DNA from 2 places in the Peribacillus frigoritolerans genome. Region 2 is predicted to be linked to the other one. Evidence: a T-box and tRNA genes for the amino acid it is inferred to sense, from the RefSeq annotation. Region 2 holds a T-box; the other holds one or more tRNA genes.
The links. The T-box of region 2 lies ahead of glyQ (glycine--tRNA ligase subunit alpha). A T-box ahead of a tRNA ligase gene usually reads a tRNA of that ligase, here a tRNA-Gly.
Positions count from the first base shown of each region.

Region 1 (8,311 bases), 920 kb from region 2:
TTCATGTACAACCTGCTTTTCCTTCCAAGCATTCCAGCCATTTGCTCGGTCCAGGTGTCTTTTCGTTTACCTTCAGTCCGACGCTCGTAATAACTGGAAATCGTTTCATTATACTCTTCAAGTTGTCCGATGAACTCTTGCTTATCCTCCTGATATCCATTTTCATGATAGATATTGGACAGCGGTAAACGCGGCTTTTTATCCGAACGGTTTTTCGGATATCCGACCACTAGAGCGAATAATGGTATAACGCGATGCGGTATATTCAATATCGCTGACACTTCTGGGAGATTATTGCGGATCCCGCCTATATAGCAAATGCCAAGATCCATCGATTCTGCTGCCAATGCCGCATTTTGAGCCGCAAGAGCAGCGTCAATACAGGCAACCATGAATTTCTCCGTACTTTCAATTGATTCGGACAGGTCAGTGTTTTCCATTTCGGAAACCATATCCTGACGATATAAGTCGGCGCAAAAGACGAATAGATGTCCATTCTTCTCTACATATGATTGTGGTCCGGCAAGTTCAGCAAGCTTGGCTTTCTTTTCCGGATCGGTTACCCCTATGATTGAATACGCTTGAATATAACTTGAAGTCGATGCCGCTTGGGCACATTCCACAATCGTATTGATTTGCTCCTCAGACAACAACTTGTCCTCAAAAGAACGAATGGAACGGTGATCTAAAATCTTCTCAATAATGTTATTCAATGCTCCCACCCCTAAAGAATATGTATCCATCATCGGGGCTGAAATACCCCCGATGACAGTATTGATGAAACTCAATCTTTTGTTTTCAAATCCAATTCACGGTAATTTTGCTGTCTAAGTGCTTCATAAACCAAGATGGCAGCCGTGTTCGACAGATTAAGTGAACGTACTTTATCCGTCATTGGAATCCGCAGGCACCGATCCATATTTTCTTGGATCACCTCTTTCGGGAGACCCGTCGTTTCACGGCCAAAAATGAAGTATATCTCACTGTCTTGATCACTGTAATCGAAGCTGGAATGTGGCTGCTCTCCGAATTTCGTCAAGTAATAAAATTCACCGCCGGCATTTCTTTCATAAAACTCTTCTAACGAATCATAATAATGGATCTTTACATTCTCCCAGTAATCGAGCCCGGCCCGTTTGAGCTGTTTGTCATCCGTCGAGAAACCGAGCGGGCGAATGAGATGTAAAGACGTATCCGTCCCTGCACACGTTCTTGCGATATTTCCTGTATTTGCTGGAATCTGTGGTTGATATAAAACTACATGTATTGACACTTCATTTTCACCTCTAGTTTGAACTTCACCTTAATTATAGCATTAAACAAAAAAGACTAAAAACCAATCACCCTCCATCCAAAATCACAAAGAACTTATAAACGATGTTCGGTGTGTATCTGGTTGAATCCTCATATGTCCAATACCGGTGACGGCTGTTCATCGTATGTGCATTCACTAGCGGCATCCCGTCCTGATCCTTCGCCGTTACGATCAAATTATGATCAAACCTTCCGTCCCCTTCGAAATCTATGCAGAGGATATCACCCAAATTCAATTCCTTGGCCGACCCGACCTGCTTTGTCCTGATGGCATTCCCAGCTTTAAGCAGATGGTATAAAGAATGGGCCGTCGTCCATGTATAACTCCAGCTTTTCCCTCTTATCCACCAGCCCTTACTTTTGTTTGGAGCCCCCCACATCGGTATTCCTCCCGCATGTAAACATTGTGAAATGTAATTCGTACAATCATCAGTGAATTTATAATAAGCTGGATTAAATTCGTTCCACCAACGCTCGGCATATTGGACGGCCTTCATCCGATCATACTTATATGCGAGACGATCTGCGCCTGGATCACATTTTGGCGGTGCCTCTTCGGTTTCAAAGCTGGGAAACAGCTCACGTTCATCCACTATATACCCATTTCGAAACCGGGCCTCCCTTTCTTCCATTTCTTCTTCTATATAAAATGAATCCTCCTGTTTCAATAAATATTGCAGGTGCACGTGATATGTCAGAACTGTATCATTATCTTCCTTTCTCTTTGAATGTACCTTGCCTGCCGCATTCACCCGAACAATTTCCGCAGCACGGTTCCTCATCATTTCCTTCTTCAAATGTAACTTCCTTTCACCCCGTTCCAGTTCATCGGAAGTATAAAACTCCACCCTTTCTTGTAAAAGGCGTTGCAATTGTTCCCTCAAGTTCATGCCCTCCTTCTTACCATCTATGCTAATGTGTATGTATGAGGGCATGGACAAAAACACAATTTCATAAAATGTGGGAGTTTCAACTTTATAAATATAATGATACTTTTAAAAAGGTTTCCTTGAAGGTAACGGAATATTTTAAGCCAAAAAAAGCCGCCCCGTAATATTTACCGGGCGGCTGCATTTTAAATATTATTTTGTTTCCAAGGTAAACTGCAGTCCTTTCTCAATTTCCGCCAATACCTCTTCATCCTTTTCCTTCATTCGTGCTTCTTCCAATGCGGAAACAGCCTGCGCCCGGCCAATTTTCCCAACTGCCCAGGCCGCCGTCCCCCTGATGACAGGCCGCGGATCATCCTTCATGACCTGTATCAATTGAGGCAATGCCGTTTCATCTTTGAAATGGGCCAATGCTAAAATGGCATTTCGTTGGATTGGTTTTTTACCGCGCCAGGAGCCAGATACATGGCCGTATGTCTCTTTGAAGTCCCGATTTGAAATCGTAAGCAGGGGTTTTAACAGCGGTTTCGCCAGCTCCGGGTCGGGTTCCATCTCTTCATGAAAATGAAAATCCATTCCTTTGTTTTTCGGACAAACAGTCTGGCATGTATCACATCCATACAAACGATTGCCTATTTTCGTCCTGAACTCATCCGGAAGGAAACCTTTTGTCTGCGTTAAGAACGCAATGCAACGCTTGGAATTTAGCTGCCCACCCTGAACGAGCGCTCCAGTCGGGCAAACATCGACACATTTATTGCATGTCCCGCATTGATCTTCCATCGGTTGATCCGGTTCAAATGGCAGGTTGGTTATCATGTCTCCCAAGTATACATATGACCCGAATTCCGGTGTGATGATCATACTGTTTTTTGCACTCCAGCCAATACCTGCACGCTCAGCCACTGCCCTATCTGATAATTCGCCCGTATCAACCATGGACTTCATCATTGCTCCTGGCACTTTATCTTTAATGAAATCCTCAAGTAACTGCAATTTATTACGAAGAACGGTATGATAATCCGTTCCCCATGACGCCCGGCAAAAGATCCCCCGGCGCTCACTTTTTGTACTTTGCGGAGCATCCTTCAATTTCGAAGGATAAGCAAGCGCAATCGAAATGATGGATTGCGGTTTATCGAATATCAAATCAGGCCTTACCCTTTTTTCTATATCGGCTTCTTCAAACCCTGACTGATAATCCAGCTCCTGTTGACGTATCAACCGAGCTTTCAATTCGGTAAAGGCCGTGGCCGATGTAAAGCCGATTTTATCGATGCCGATTTCCTTACTATATAAAATCACTTCTTGCTTGAATGTGTTCATATCCATATTAATCACCTACGTTCATTCAGTATTCCCATTGAAAGCTTGAATCTTTTTCAAACCATTGCTATCTATGATAAACTAATTGCAATCATTTTTGGAGGTGAAACGGTTGGAAATTACCATATCAGCTAATCTTAGCAGTAAAATCCCTCAATTCAAAGTTGGGATCATTACATATGAAAACATCGAAGTAGGTCCCTCCCCGCAAATGGTGAAAGGAAGACTTCAACTATTTCAGGAAGCTCTTTTCTTCGACCTTGAAGAAAAGGAATTGACCGACTTTTCCGGCATTAAAGTGTGGCGGGAGATTTTCAAGGCTACAGGAACAAATCCGTCACGGTATCGCCCCTCCGTGGAAGCCCTTTACCGCCGCGTAAAAAAACAGAATTACTTGACACCCATCCATTCAGCCATCGATTTAAATAACTTCTTCTCGCTGTTATATGAAGTTCCGATCGGCATTTATGATGCGGAAAAATTATCAGGGGACATCTCGATTAAGATCGGCGAGGCGTCAGATGGTTATGAAGGTTTGAACGGCCGCTTGAATTCCATGGAAAATATGATTACATCAGCCGATGATGTGGGCACATTCGGAAGTCCTTACGTTGATTCAGAACGCACGAAAGTCACCGAAGAAACGAAAAAAGCCATCCAAATCATTTATTTACAGCCCAATACTCCAATCACGGAAGCAGATCAGCTGACGAAATCCCTGATGGACATGTTCCTTGAAATCCACGGTGGTGAAGGGACTTACTCGATTGTAGAAGGATAATTAAAAATTGAACGAAAATAAACCCTTTCCACAATCGGAAGGGGTCTATTTATGATTTTTCCAATTAATAAAACCAGTGCGCTAGTATCCTTTTATTCAACCGATCGATCCATCCCAGAACCTGAAATTTAAGAGCATAAAGGATCACCTAGTCATAAATTTGGTTCGGGATGAGTCCAGCCTACTGTTTTTTCTTAAACTACATTCCAATTGATTTCAGAAATCCGCTCCCTTTCCGCCAACAGTCTACTAAGCCTCATCAAGCAAGCTTTTGTGGGGTCTCGGCTAGCCGGTTATTCGGCAGGAGTGTCGTGCATTTCTTCCATCCATTGAGGATTACAGTAAAAAAAACATGAAGGATCACCCAGTCTTAAACCTGGTTCTGGATGAGTCCAGCCTACGTTTTTTTTAAAACTACATTCCAGTTGATTTCAGAAATCCGCTCCCTTTCCGCCGACTGTCTGCCAAGCCTCCTCGGCTCAAGCGCCTGTGGGGTCTCGGCTAGCCAGTTATTCGGCAGGAGTGTCGCAAATTTCTTCCATCCATTAAGGATTACAGTAAAAAAACATGAAGAGTGAGATTTAATACATTTTTTTCCAAAAAACTTTTCAGACAATTTCAGCAGAGCAATTTTGTTTCAACCTACACCTCACTATTCGACTCCCAATCCCTTTTTTGCCGGTAAACTGCAACCATATCAATGGTTACATAGCCTGGCACGCCTCGCTCTAACAGACTTCGACTACACAGCTTGTCAGTTTGGACAAAAAAGCACACACTTAGTCAAACTGATTCTACTAACGTAGTTAATCACATTGAACAAGTTTGTGCTGCATCGAATTCCCACTCTTCCGAATAGTGGATAGTCGAAAAATAAAAAAACTCTGGTTTTTGTTGCGGTATGACATACGGTAACACTGCTTCGATAAAATGCTGGCAATTTGGACAATAAAAAAATCCCACTGTAAACAGTAGAATTCTTGTAATAATATTAAAACGCAAAGCTTCGTTCTCCAGGTAACGAAACCCTACGTTATGAGTATGTATTGGAGCGGGTGAAGGGAATCGAACCCTCATCATCAGCTTGGAAGGCTGAGGTTTTACCACTAAACTACACCCGCATATTCTTGTAGAAGTTTGTCGAATTACCAATCAACAAAATTAATTATATAGTTTAATGTGAAAAAATGCAATAGTTCTTTTAAAAAAAATTAATAATTACCGTATTGTAACGTTAATATATTCATTCACTCTAGTAAAAATGTTAAAAAGTCCCCTGATTCAGAGAACTTTTACATCCTATATATGATGATTTAAGACCAAATGACTTCCATTAACCGCGGATAAACCTGCTGTGCCGTTTCAAGCAGCATGATTAACTTCCTGAACGCCAGATCCGGTACGATATCCCCCTCAATGGAGTATGAATACCGAATGGAAATGGTCCCATTTTCCTCATACAGCTTGGAATACCTAAAATTAGCATTATATTCATTCAACAGTGTATGTACATCCTGTTTCTTTTCAGGATTCTTCAACTCGGCGACATTAAAGCAAAATAAGTCCGCCACATTTTCATCTTGATTGAAAGCAAATACTAAAAGGACCTTCCACCCGTCCTTTAACTTTTGCTCAGCCCTAAAAAAGGTGGTGCCATCTTCATTCAACTCATTCATATAGATTTTCTCACTAGTTAAAAAATCACGAAATTTAGCAACGTTTGACATGGTTCATCACCTTTCTCTTTGTAATTACATTTTATAATGAAAACTGGCATTTTTACAGACTTTTCTATAAACCTTCCAATTTCATCCTATTAATAGGGACGAAGAATCACTCATTTAAAGAAAGGGATTCAAAAATGAACTCCCATATGAGGATTAATAGATTGATTAGCCAGTTGCTTCTCCGCAAAACTGAAGCTCTTCTTGAAGGTCCAAAATTTCCTGGCAGATTTTTGAGCATCCTTCAATTTCAGGCACTTCTCGCAGTGAAGGCTATGTCTGATGAAGTGACTTCTAATAATTAATTTCCTTCATATGAATCAAAAGATACCACTAAAGGTAATGAAGGATCATATTTTTATTTGAAAGGAAAACGGCCTTTCCCCGATTGAAAAAATCGAAAAAAGGCCGCTTTTGTCATAAGCTGCTTAAAATCAAAAAAAGGAACTTCCACAGCTTTATTTCATAAAACTTATAGTTGAGCGAATTCAGGTTCCGCAACTTTTACAAGCTGTTTACCGAGGTTCGTTCCTTTAAACAAACCTAAAAATGCATCAGGTGTGTTTTCGAACCCTTCAATAATCGTTTCTTCATACTTCAGCTTTCCTTCTTGAAGCCACTTACCTAAATCCGTAGCACCTTCTTGGAATCTAGAGGCATAATTTCCAACTGTGAAACCTTTCATTAGTGCACTCGTTTTGATCATCGCCGATTGCAGACGCGGTCCTAGATCTTTTCCTTCTGCGTTATACGAGGAAATCGCTCCGCATAATGGTATTCGGGCATTCGCATTCAAAAGTGTGAAAACAGCATCGGACACCTCGCCGCCCACATTATCGAAATAAACATCGACTCCATCGGGAACAGCATTAGCTAAATCTGTCGCAAAACTTTCACTTTTATAGTTTACGGCTCCATCAAATCCTAGTTCTTTCGTTAAATACTCAAGTTTTTCATCTGAACCAGCGATGCCAACAACCTTCGCACCTTTAATCTTAGCAATTTGTCCGACTACTGAACCAACTGCTCCAGCCGCTCCTGAAACGACTACCGTTTCACCTTCTTGAGGTTTTCCAATATCAAGCAAACCAAAGTAAGCAGTTAAACCGGTCATTCCAAGAATCCCTAAATGAGTTGTGACCGGAGCCACCTTGGGATCAATCACGCGGATTTCCTTTTCGGTGACAACTGTGTATTCTGCCCAGTCGATGTTCCCAACAACGACATCCCCTTGTTTGAAGGAATTCGATTTGGACTCAACAACTTCAGCAACAACGCCGCCCGTGATGACCTTATTCAATTCAAATGGAGCAATATATGATTTGGTATCTTGCATTCTGCCACGCATGTATGGATCGACAGATAAATATAGTGTACGTACTAAAATCTCATTATCCTTTGGTGTGGGAACTTCACTCTCAACAAAGTTGAAATCCCCTTTCGAAGGCATACCTTTTGGACGGTTTGCCAGGGTGATTATTTGTTGTTTAGTTTGTGTCATCATTGTTCCTCCTTGGTTTGAATACGTAATTTCGAAAAGAAGCGTATCACTGATGAAGTTCATAGGTCAAAGAATATGATTGGCTATTGCTTCCATAACACTCTTGATGTAGCCTTTCCTGAAAACCCCAAACATGCTACAGCCTATTATGTCCCATGTTTTCATTTCAATATACGATTCACTCCCGAGAAAAATTTAACGGCCTTTCCCCGATTGGATACCGAGAAAAGGCCGCAGCTTGAAATACTCTATTTTTATCGTGTGCTAGGCAGATGATCAAGCTCCGCACTTTCCCGAATTAAAACATCAGCCTGGACAGTTTGTACTGCAATCATTAAGACTATGTTCGCCCTTGAAAAAACTTTGCAAACATATGTGAACTTGGTTTAATGGATAGTCTACATCAATTTTGAAATAAACATCGTGGCAATTCCAAAGTAAATAAGTAACGAGAGTATATCATTTAGTGTTGTAATTAGCGGACCAGAAGCAACTGCAGGATCGATGTTGAATTTATATAATATCAAAGGAATAATGGTCCCAGCTAAAGTCCCGATAATTAGGGTCATCACTAACGAACTTCCAACCACTAATCCCAGAACGGAATTTCCCTGCCAAACATAAGCTATGATGGAAATCAATATTCCACAGGTAATGCCTATTATCAATCCAACTTTCAATTCCCGTATAATAAGTCTGGTCACGACTCCTTTATCCGTATCACTAGTGATTAGGCCTCTTACAACAACAGCTAAAGATTGAGTACCTGTATTTC
Region 1 covers NZ_CP158190.1:4,661,211-4,669,521, forward strand. Annotated here, with positions in the region: gene nfsA (oxygen-insensitive NADPH nitroreductase) at 1-713, opposite strand, end outside; gene trmL (tRNA (uridine(34)/cytosine(34)/5-carboxymethylaminomethyluridine(34)-2'-O)-methyltransferase TrmL) at 785-1,273, opposite strand; gene ABOA58_RS22960 (amidase domain-containing protein) at 1,341-2,198, opposite strand; gene queG (tRNA epoxyqueuosine(34) reductase QueG) at 2,397-3,536, opposite strand; gene ABOA58_RS22970 (B3/B4 domain-containing protein) at 3,643-4,311, shown strand; tRNA gene ABOA58_RS22975 (tRNA-Gly) at 5,359-5,432, opposite strand; gene ABOA58_RS22980 (YbjN domain-containing protein) at 5,625-6,038, opposite strand; gene ABOA58_RS22985 (NADP-dependent oxidoreductase) at 6,508-7,536, opposite strand; gene mgtE (magnesium transporter) at 7,935-8,311, opposite strand, start outside.
Region 1: it encodes a tRNA-Gly, which carries the amino acid that the T-box ahead of glyQ (glycine--tRNA ligase subunit alpha) is inferred to sense. The anticodon was not compared.

Region 2 (8,311 bases):
TCTTTCGTATTAACGAGGAGATGATGATAAAACTTCCTCAGCAGGTCATGTGCCTCAACCATTTGCTGCGAGCCTGCCGGCATGTTAGAACGCTTGGAATCCTTATTGATATCAACATCCAAAGGAACATTTCCTTTTTCAGCTAAAACTTTTGCTGATTCCACAAAGCTGTAGCCTTCTATATCCATTAAGAAGGTAAAAATATTCCCCCCTGCCCCGCAACCAAAACAGTGAAAGATTTGTTTTTCCGTTGAAACGGAAAACGAGGGCGAGTTTTCACCATGAAAAGGACATAGGCCAAAGTAATTGCGCCCCTGCTTCTTCAACTGGACATACTCCCCAATTAAATCAACAATGTCAACAGCTTCACGAATTTGATTAATTTTCTCATCTTCTATACGGCCATTTATCATTTTTCCACCTTGCAATATTGGTGATAGTTTTTAATTCGATACTGTTTCTTAATTCCCTGCAAAGTTCGACAATGTTTTCAAAAGTTTATTTGTAAAACATGCACGATCTTCCTTCGTGAATGCTTTCGGCCCTTTTGTATGCTTACCCTGCCTGCGGAGTTTCGCCGACTGATAGCGCATATCCAAGAGCATGAAAATATTCTCGTCAGTGTATTCTTTTCCCCTTGGCGAAAGGACATAAACGTTTTTAGGAAGCAGGGTCCCAGCCAAACCAATATCTGCAGTAACGACAATATCACCCTTTTTTACTGAGTTTACTATATAAAGATCTGCCGCTTCTTTGTCTGCATCGACATATACCCATTTACCTTCAGGGTTATTCATCATATTTTTATATGATGCAACAAAACAGACTTCAACATCGTGCAAACTTGCACAATGAAGGATTTCGTCTTTCACCGGGCATGCATCGGCATCGACGTGTATCGTAGGTTTATTATTCATACCTTCTAATTCTACATCTTTCTGCATAATCCTTTTTCTCCCCTAAACTTTATGAAGATATGGTGAATTTTCAGCATTATCCAGAGGGTTTCCTCTAAAAGAGCACACATTATTCTTCAGGGCATACCTGATCATTTATGTGAAAGCGCATCTTTTGCTTTGAAAAAGACCAGCCCCTCCTGAATTATACGGAACATGTCGAATTATTTTTATGATAAAAACCTTGACATCTCATTAACCTTTAGTTTATTCCTTATTAATTAAGTCTAAACCTTAAGATTACTTTTTTCTCACAATTTTTTATTATAGTCTATTTGATTAGAAGATGCCAACATTTAAATTCCGAATTTGTTTTCATTCAAATCAAAGGATTTACAGTTGGAAACAAAGAGGAATTTTATGTAATTATTTTGAACTTATTCTTTTTATTTCCTTTTAAACCTTGGCATTAAAATGTGAGCTGACACATAAAGTGCCTAGCTCACATTTTGATTTGCCTTAATTTATAAGGATCAACGGTTTTTGTTTTGAAGAATATTGATTATCAAATTGGCTGTCTCTTCAACAGCTTTATTGGTTACATCAATGATAGGACAGTTCAACCTTGATATGATTGTATCAAAGTATGTCAATTCTTCTTTTATGCGCTCCACATTTGCATAAATCGCATGATCATTAAGCCCAAGCGACTTTAATCGTTCTTTACGAATATGGTTCAGCTTTTCCGGACTGATCTTTAAACCAATGCATTTTTCAGGAGGTACCAGGAACAGCTCTTCTGGAGGTTCCACTTCAGGCACTAAAGGTACATTGGCCACCTTATAGCGTTTGTGGGCTAAATACTGTGATAACGGCGTTTTTGAAGTGCGTGAAACACCGACAAGGACGATATCTGCACGTAATATGCCCCGAGGGTCACGTCCATCATCATATTTTACAGCAAATTCAATGGCTTCCACACGCTTGAAATAGTCATCATCCAGCTTTCTTACAAGACCAGGTTCATTAAGCGGCCCTTTTGGCGCCCTTTCCTCAAGGATATCCATGAGCGGCCCTAAAATGTCATAAGCAGACAGGTTTTCTTTCTCGACCTGTGCTTTCATATACGCTCTAATAGCTGGCTTCACAAGAGTATATGCAATGATTGCCCCATCCAACTTAGCCAGCGATATCACTTCATCCACGTTTTGTTCATCTTCAATATACGGAATTCTCTTTATGGAAAATGCAGATCCCGAGAACTGGCTTGCAGCGGCTTTTGTAACCAATTCCGCTGTTTCCCCTACCGAATCCGATACAACATATATAATAGAACCGTTCATATTCTCCGTCATTCCTTTTGCAAGCCCCCTAATAGCCTTCATCAGCCAAAGCTACGAATGCTTTCGTAATATTGGTTTTTGTAATCCTTCCAATTACTTCATAGCCTTTTTCTGTGTCTTTGACGACCGGTAATGAGTCGATTTGTTTATCAATCAATTTTTTGGCCACATCAATCAAAAGGTCTTCTTTTGAACACATTGTAATATTGGGCATCCTAGTCATGATGATATTGACTGGAATGGAGTTAAGCTCTTGTTTCCCAATACTCGCACGCAACAAGTCTTTCCTTGATAAGACACCAACAAGCAATGCATGCTTGTCGACCACGAACATTGTTCCGACATCTTCTAAAAACATCATGACGATTGCATCATATACGGAAATGCCCTCGTCAACAACGACAGGTATCGATTGGTAGTCTCGTACATAAAGATGGTTAAGGCTGTCGGTCAAAAGCTGTGTCCCTGACCTGCCTGTATAAAAATACCCCACTCGCGGCCTGGCATCAAGAAAACCTGCCATCGTTAAAATGGCTAGATCTGGACGAAGTGTCGCCCTGGTAAGGTTCAATCTATCCGCAATATGTTCTCCAGTAATCGGTCCGTTTTCTTTTACAATTTGTAAAATTTGCTCCTGACGCTTATTCAATTGGATTATAATCACCACCCCACTGCTTTCGCAGAGTAAAGTAACAAAATTTATTCATTTAATAATTATATACTAAATTATTTAATAAGGGCATTTTTGTCCTATTTATTGACCATTATCTTTTTAAGAAATCGGAAACCCTATGTAAAGTGTTTCCGATTTCCAAGCATCCTTTCGATCATGTAAGGATGATTTTATTCATGGCAGCAAACCCTGCAACCAAATCACTGATCTCTTTCATTAAGGATAAACGGTTATTACGGATTGCTTCATCATCTGCCATGACCATTGTATTCTCGAAATATGACTCTATTTCCGATTGAAGCGAAACAAGCTGTTCAAACCGCTCATTCTCATCTTTAGATTCCATATAACGGATTGCCACTTGTTGATATTTTACATATAACGCATTTTCTTGATCATTTTCAAAGACAGAAGGATCAACTGTCACCTTATTGTCACATTTTACGGCAATGTTCATGACCCGACTTAATGCTTCCAGGCTTTCTTTAAACCCTGCTTCGTCCTTTTTAGCATCCAAGACATGTGCACGTTCCACGATAGAGTGGATATAACCGATCTCATTGAACAGAACTGCATCAATCAAATCGTAACGGATTTGCTGTTCTTGAAGCAGGTGTTTGACACGTGCTTTAAAGAATGTGAACATATCCGCTTTAACTTCTTCAAGATCACGTTTTAATATGCCTTTTGATTCCAGTCCTTTAAGGCCTAAAACAATAAGCTCCTCTAGAGAAATATTCCATTTCTTCTCCGCTAGGATTTGGACGACACCGCTCGCCTGCCTTCTTAATGCGTAGGGATCCTGGGAACCTGTCGGAATGACGCCAATAGCGAAGAATGAAGACAAAGTATCAATTTTTTCAGCTAAACTAACAACCGCACCAATGACTGAAGGCGGTACATTGTCATCCGCATGTCTTGGCATATAATGTTCATTGATAGCCGCGGCCACTTCTTTTGCTTCACCTTTTAAGATCGCATATTTTTCACCCATATACCCTTGCAATTCAGGGAATTCATAAACCATTTGACTCACCAAATCGAACTTGGCAATTGCCGCTGTCCGAAGCGCCATTTCTTTTTCCGCCTTTAAATTCAAAGCATCCGCAAGGGCACCCGTCACTGCGGTTACCCGGGCAGTTTTCTCGGCTAAGGTACCGATTTCTTCATGATAAACGATGCTATCGAGCTTTTTCAAAGCATCCGAAATCTCTTTTTTCTGATCTTCTTTATAGAAGAATGCGGCATCAGATAGGCGGGCACGCAATACTTTTTCATTACCTTTAGAAACCTTATCCAAATGGCGGTCATCGCCGTTACGCACGGTTACAAAGTGAGCAAGCAGTTTCCCGTCCTGATCTTTAACAGGGAAATAACGCTGATGTTCCTTCATCGATGTGATAAGCACCTCAGCTGGAAGCCCAAGGAATTCTTCTTCAAAATCACCAAATAACACCGTTGGATACTCTACCAAATTATTGACTTCTTCAAGCAGATCTTCATCGACTGGGATGATCCAGCCTTTCTCCTGCTCAAGCTCTTTAATCTGATCCAATATAACTTGCCGGCGTTTATCTGGATCCGCCATAACAAATTGTTCTTTTAACGTATCTTCGTACAGTTCCGGCAGTTCGATGCTAGCGCTATCTCCCAAGAAACGGTGTCCTTTTGTTTCACGGCCCGTTTCCACATCAGCAATGCTGAATGGCACAATGTCATTGCCGAATAAGGCAATCAGCCATTTAATCGGACGAACGAAGCGGAGCTCCTGATTGGCCCAACGCATATTTTTCGGGAACGTCATGCCGCTGATGATTTCAGCAAGCTCAGATAAAAGCTGAACGGTCTGCTGTCCTTTTATGAATTTATTCACATGGACATATTCCACACCCTTGAGTTCTTTAAAATAAATGTCCTCTGAAGTCATGCCTTGACCCCTGACGAAGCCCAATGCGGCTTTAGACCAGTTGCCTTCACTGTCCAAAGCGATTTTCTTAGCCGGGCCTTTTGCTTCTTCTTCGATATCCTTTTGGGATTCTTCCACGTCTTTCACCAGTACAGCCAAACGTCTTGGTGTGGAAAAAGCTTCAACCGTTCCGAATTCTATCGCTTTTTCCTTTAGCCATTGCTGCACCTTATCTGACAACTGCTTCATTGATGCTGTCACAAAACGGGCAGGCAGCTCTTCCAATCCAATCTCCAATAACAAATCACGCTTGCTCATTTGTATTCTCCCCTTTCACTTTCAGAATCGGGAAGCCTAATTTTTCCCGCTCTTCATAGAAGGTTTTGGCAACCTTGCGCGCTAGGTTACGGCACCGGGCAATATAACCCGTTCTTTCCGTCACCGAGATGGCACCTTTGGCATCCAAAAGGTTAAATGTATGTGAACATTTCAAAACATAATCATATGCGGGATGTACAAGTCCTTCTTCCATTTGCCGATGCGCTTCCTTTTCATACATCGTGAAAAGCTGAAACAGCATATCAAGGTCGGAGGTTTCGAACGTATATTTCGAATGTTCGTATTCCGGCTGTCCAAAAATATCCCGAACTGTGAATCCATCTGTCCATTCCAGGTCAAATACGTTTTCCTTATCTTGAATGTATGAGGCGAGACGTTCGATCCCGTATGTAATTTCCACGGAAACCGGCTTGCACTCAAGGCCGCCCACTTGTTGGAAATATGTAAATTGCGTGATTTCCATTCCATCAAGCCACACTTCCCAACCGAGACCAGCACACCCTAGTGATGGATTTTCCCAGTTGTCCTCCACAAAACGAATATCATGCTCAAGCGGATTTATCCCTAAAGCGCGTAAAGAATCCAAATATAACTCTTGGATATTGTCAGGCGACGGCTTCATGATCACTTGGAACTGATGGTGCTGATACAGACGGTTAGGGTTCTCACCATAACGACCGTCAGCAGGACGGCGTGAAGGCTCCACGTAAGCAACGCTCCAAGGCTCCGGTCCAATGGCTCTCAGGAACGTGTATGGGCTCATCGTTCCTGCCCCTTTCTCGACATCATAAGCATTCATTAATATGCAGCCTTGTTCAGACCAATGCTTTTGTAACGTTAAAATCATATTTTGAATATTCATCGTACACCTCCAAGTTATTTAAAACGGCTCTTTTTAAAATCAGGTCGGAACCCATCACATTTTGGCAAACAAAAAACTCCCGTCCCTATGCGAAATGCATAGGGACGAGAGTATACCCGCGGTTCCACCCTAATTGCCGTTTATAAAACGGCCTCTTTTCAAAGCAACATGCTCCGGAAACGCCCTTCCCTGTAAATCCATATCCCGGCTTCCACCGTCCCGGGTTCGCTTTTTATGGAGAATGACAGATACTCTTTTCCATCAACGCAATCTTCTTATTTTGATGATTAGAATTTTATACAAACTAGCATGGAATGTCAATAGGTCAGATCTTAAAACATATCTTTCATCGTATCAATCTGTTTCAGGAACTTTTTTGATTTCAAGTTCAGACCAGAATATTCCTCATAATAAGCATCGATGATCTTCCGCAGTTCTTTTTTCGTTTCAGGCTTGACGGAAATGTTTCCGAGCCTTGATAAATCGAAATAATAAAAGATCCGCAGCAATTTGACGGCTGCAGGTGAAATTTTATAATGATAAGGGTCCTTCCCCAGGCAGCGGTGACAGATAAACCCCGCTTCCCGAAGCGAGAAGGAGAATTCCCCTTCCGTTTCACCACATACAGCACATTGATTCAGCACTGGGTTAATCCCATTGACGGGCAGCATCTTCATTTCAAAAATGAATTTCAATACCTCTGCGTCATATTCTTCGTTTATGTAATGCAAGGTTTGCGAAAGCAACTCATACAAATATGGATTCGGTTTCTTATCCTCGACGCTTTTATCAAGCAATTCAACAATATAAGAAGCATAAGCAGTGGCAAAAAGATCCTCCCTTATGAAACGGAGTGAATCGACCATTTCTCCTTGCTGAAGACTTCCGAGTCCGGTTGATGTAGTTACAAGAAAATACCCGGAGCAAAAAAGCTGTGTGACGGCAGAAAGCCTGCTGTTAGGTTTACTGGCTCCTCTAGCCATAACGCCAATTTTTCCTAGCTCACGGGTATATATAGTAATGATTTTGTTATTTTCTCCATATGCAGTTCGCCTTATGACAATGCCCTCACATTTTTGGAGCATACCAAGACACCACCCATGCTCGCCAAGGCTAACCTATGAAACAGGAAAATCAATTTCTGCTAGCTCATCATTTAATCCCAAGTGTCTTTCCTGTCTTTCGACTTCTATCTCCTTAAACAGCAAATAGGTGTCCACATTACCTGTTTCAGTGAATAATTCCCAGGTAAAATCCAACATATAAAGCCCACCTTTCATTTTTAACTAGCAATATGAATATCCGACCATATGATTAGCTTGACCGTTTTCCAAACTTTCATGACGCGTAAATTTTGTTAATTAATACTCGCTTTCATTGAAGCCATAATCGCGAAGCTGGCTTGCTTTGTTACGCCAATCCTTCTGCACCTTTACCCACAGTTCCAGGAAAACTTTCGAGCCCAATAAGTTTTCGATATCCACTCTGGCACGGCTGCCGACTTCTTTAAGCATCTTCCCTTGCTTTCCGATGACAATGCCTTTTTGTGAATCACGTTCGACAACGATCGTCGCCATGACATTAATGGTGTCGCTGTTATCCATTTTTTTGATTGAATCGATGACAACAGCCACCGAATGCGGAATTTCTTCCCGTGTCAGGTGCAGCACCTTCTCGCGGACCAATTCGGAAATGATAAAACGTTCCGGGTGGTCGGTCACTTGGTCAGCAGGATAAAACTGGGGACCTTCAGGCAGATGTTCCTTGATTTGCTCAAGCAATGTATCAACGTTATTTCCTTCAAGCGCAGAAATCGGAACAACTGCCGCAAATGGGTAAAGCTGTTGGTATTTTTCAATGATCGGAAGTAAATCATCCGGATGCATCGCATCGATTTTGTTTACAACCAGAAAAACAGGCGTTTTTACGGATTGAAGTTTTTCAATGATAAACTCGTCACCGCGTCCGTATCCTTCAGTCGCATTGATCATGAAGAGAATCAAATCGACTTCCTTCAATGTATTCGTGGCCACTTTCATCATAAAATCACCAAGCTTATGCTTTGGTTTATGAATGCCGGGTGTATCGATGAAAATCATTTGTGAATCGTTTTGCGTAAGTACACCTTGGACCTTATTTCTTGTAGTTTGCGGTTTATCGCTCATAATGGCGATTTTTTGACCGATGACCCGATTCAGAAATGTACTCTTCCCAACATTAGGTCGTCCAATAATCGAAATGAAACCTGATTTGTAGTCTTTTACTTGTGTATCATTAAATAATTTATCCATT
Region 2 covers NZ_CP158190.1:3,742,416-3,750,726, forward strand. Annotated here, with positions in the region: gene dnaG (DNA primase) at 1-410, opposite strand, end outside; gene ABOA58_RS18330 (YaiI/YqxD family protein) at 462-917, opposite strand; gene ABOA58_RS18335 (pyruvate, water dikinase regulatory protein) at 1,430-2,239, opposite strand; gene ABOA58_RS18340 (helix-turn-helix transcriptional regulator) at 2,268-2,906, opposite strand; gene glyS (glycine--tRNA ligase subunit beta) at 3,067-5,136, opposite strand; gene glyQ (glycine--tRNA ligase subunit alpha) at 5,123-6,019, opposite strand; T-box leader at 6,117-6,293, opposite strand; gene recO (DNA repair protein RecO) at 6,352-7,104, opposite strand; gene ABOA58_RS18360 (YqzL family protein) at 7,138-7,281, opposite strand; gene era (GTPase Era) at 7,381-8,310, opposite strand; gene ABOA58_RS18370 (cytidine deaminase) at 8,303-8,311, opposite strand, start outside.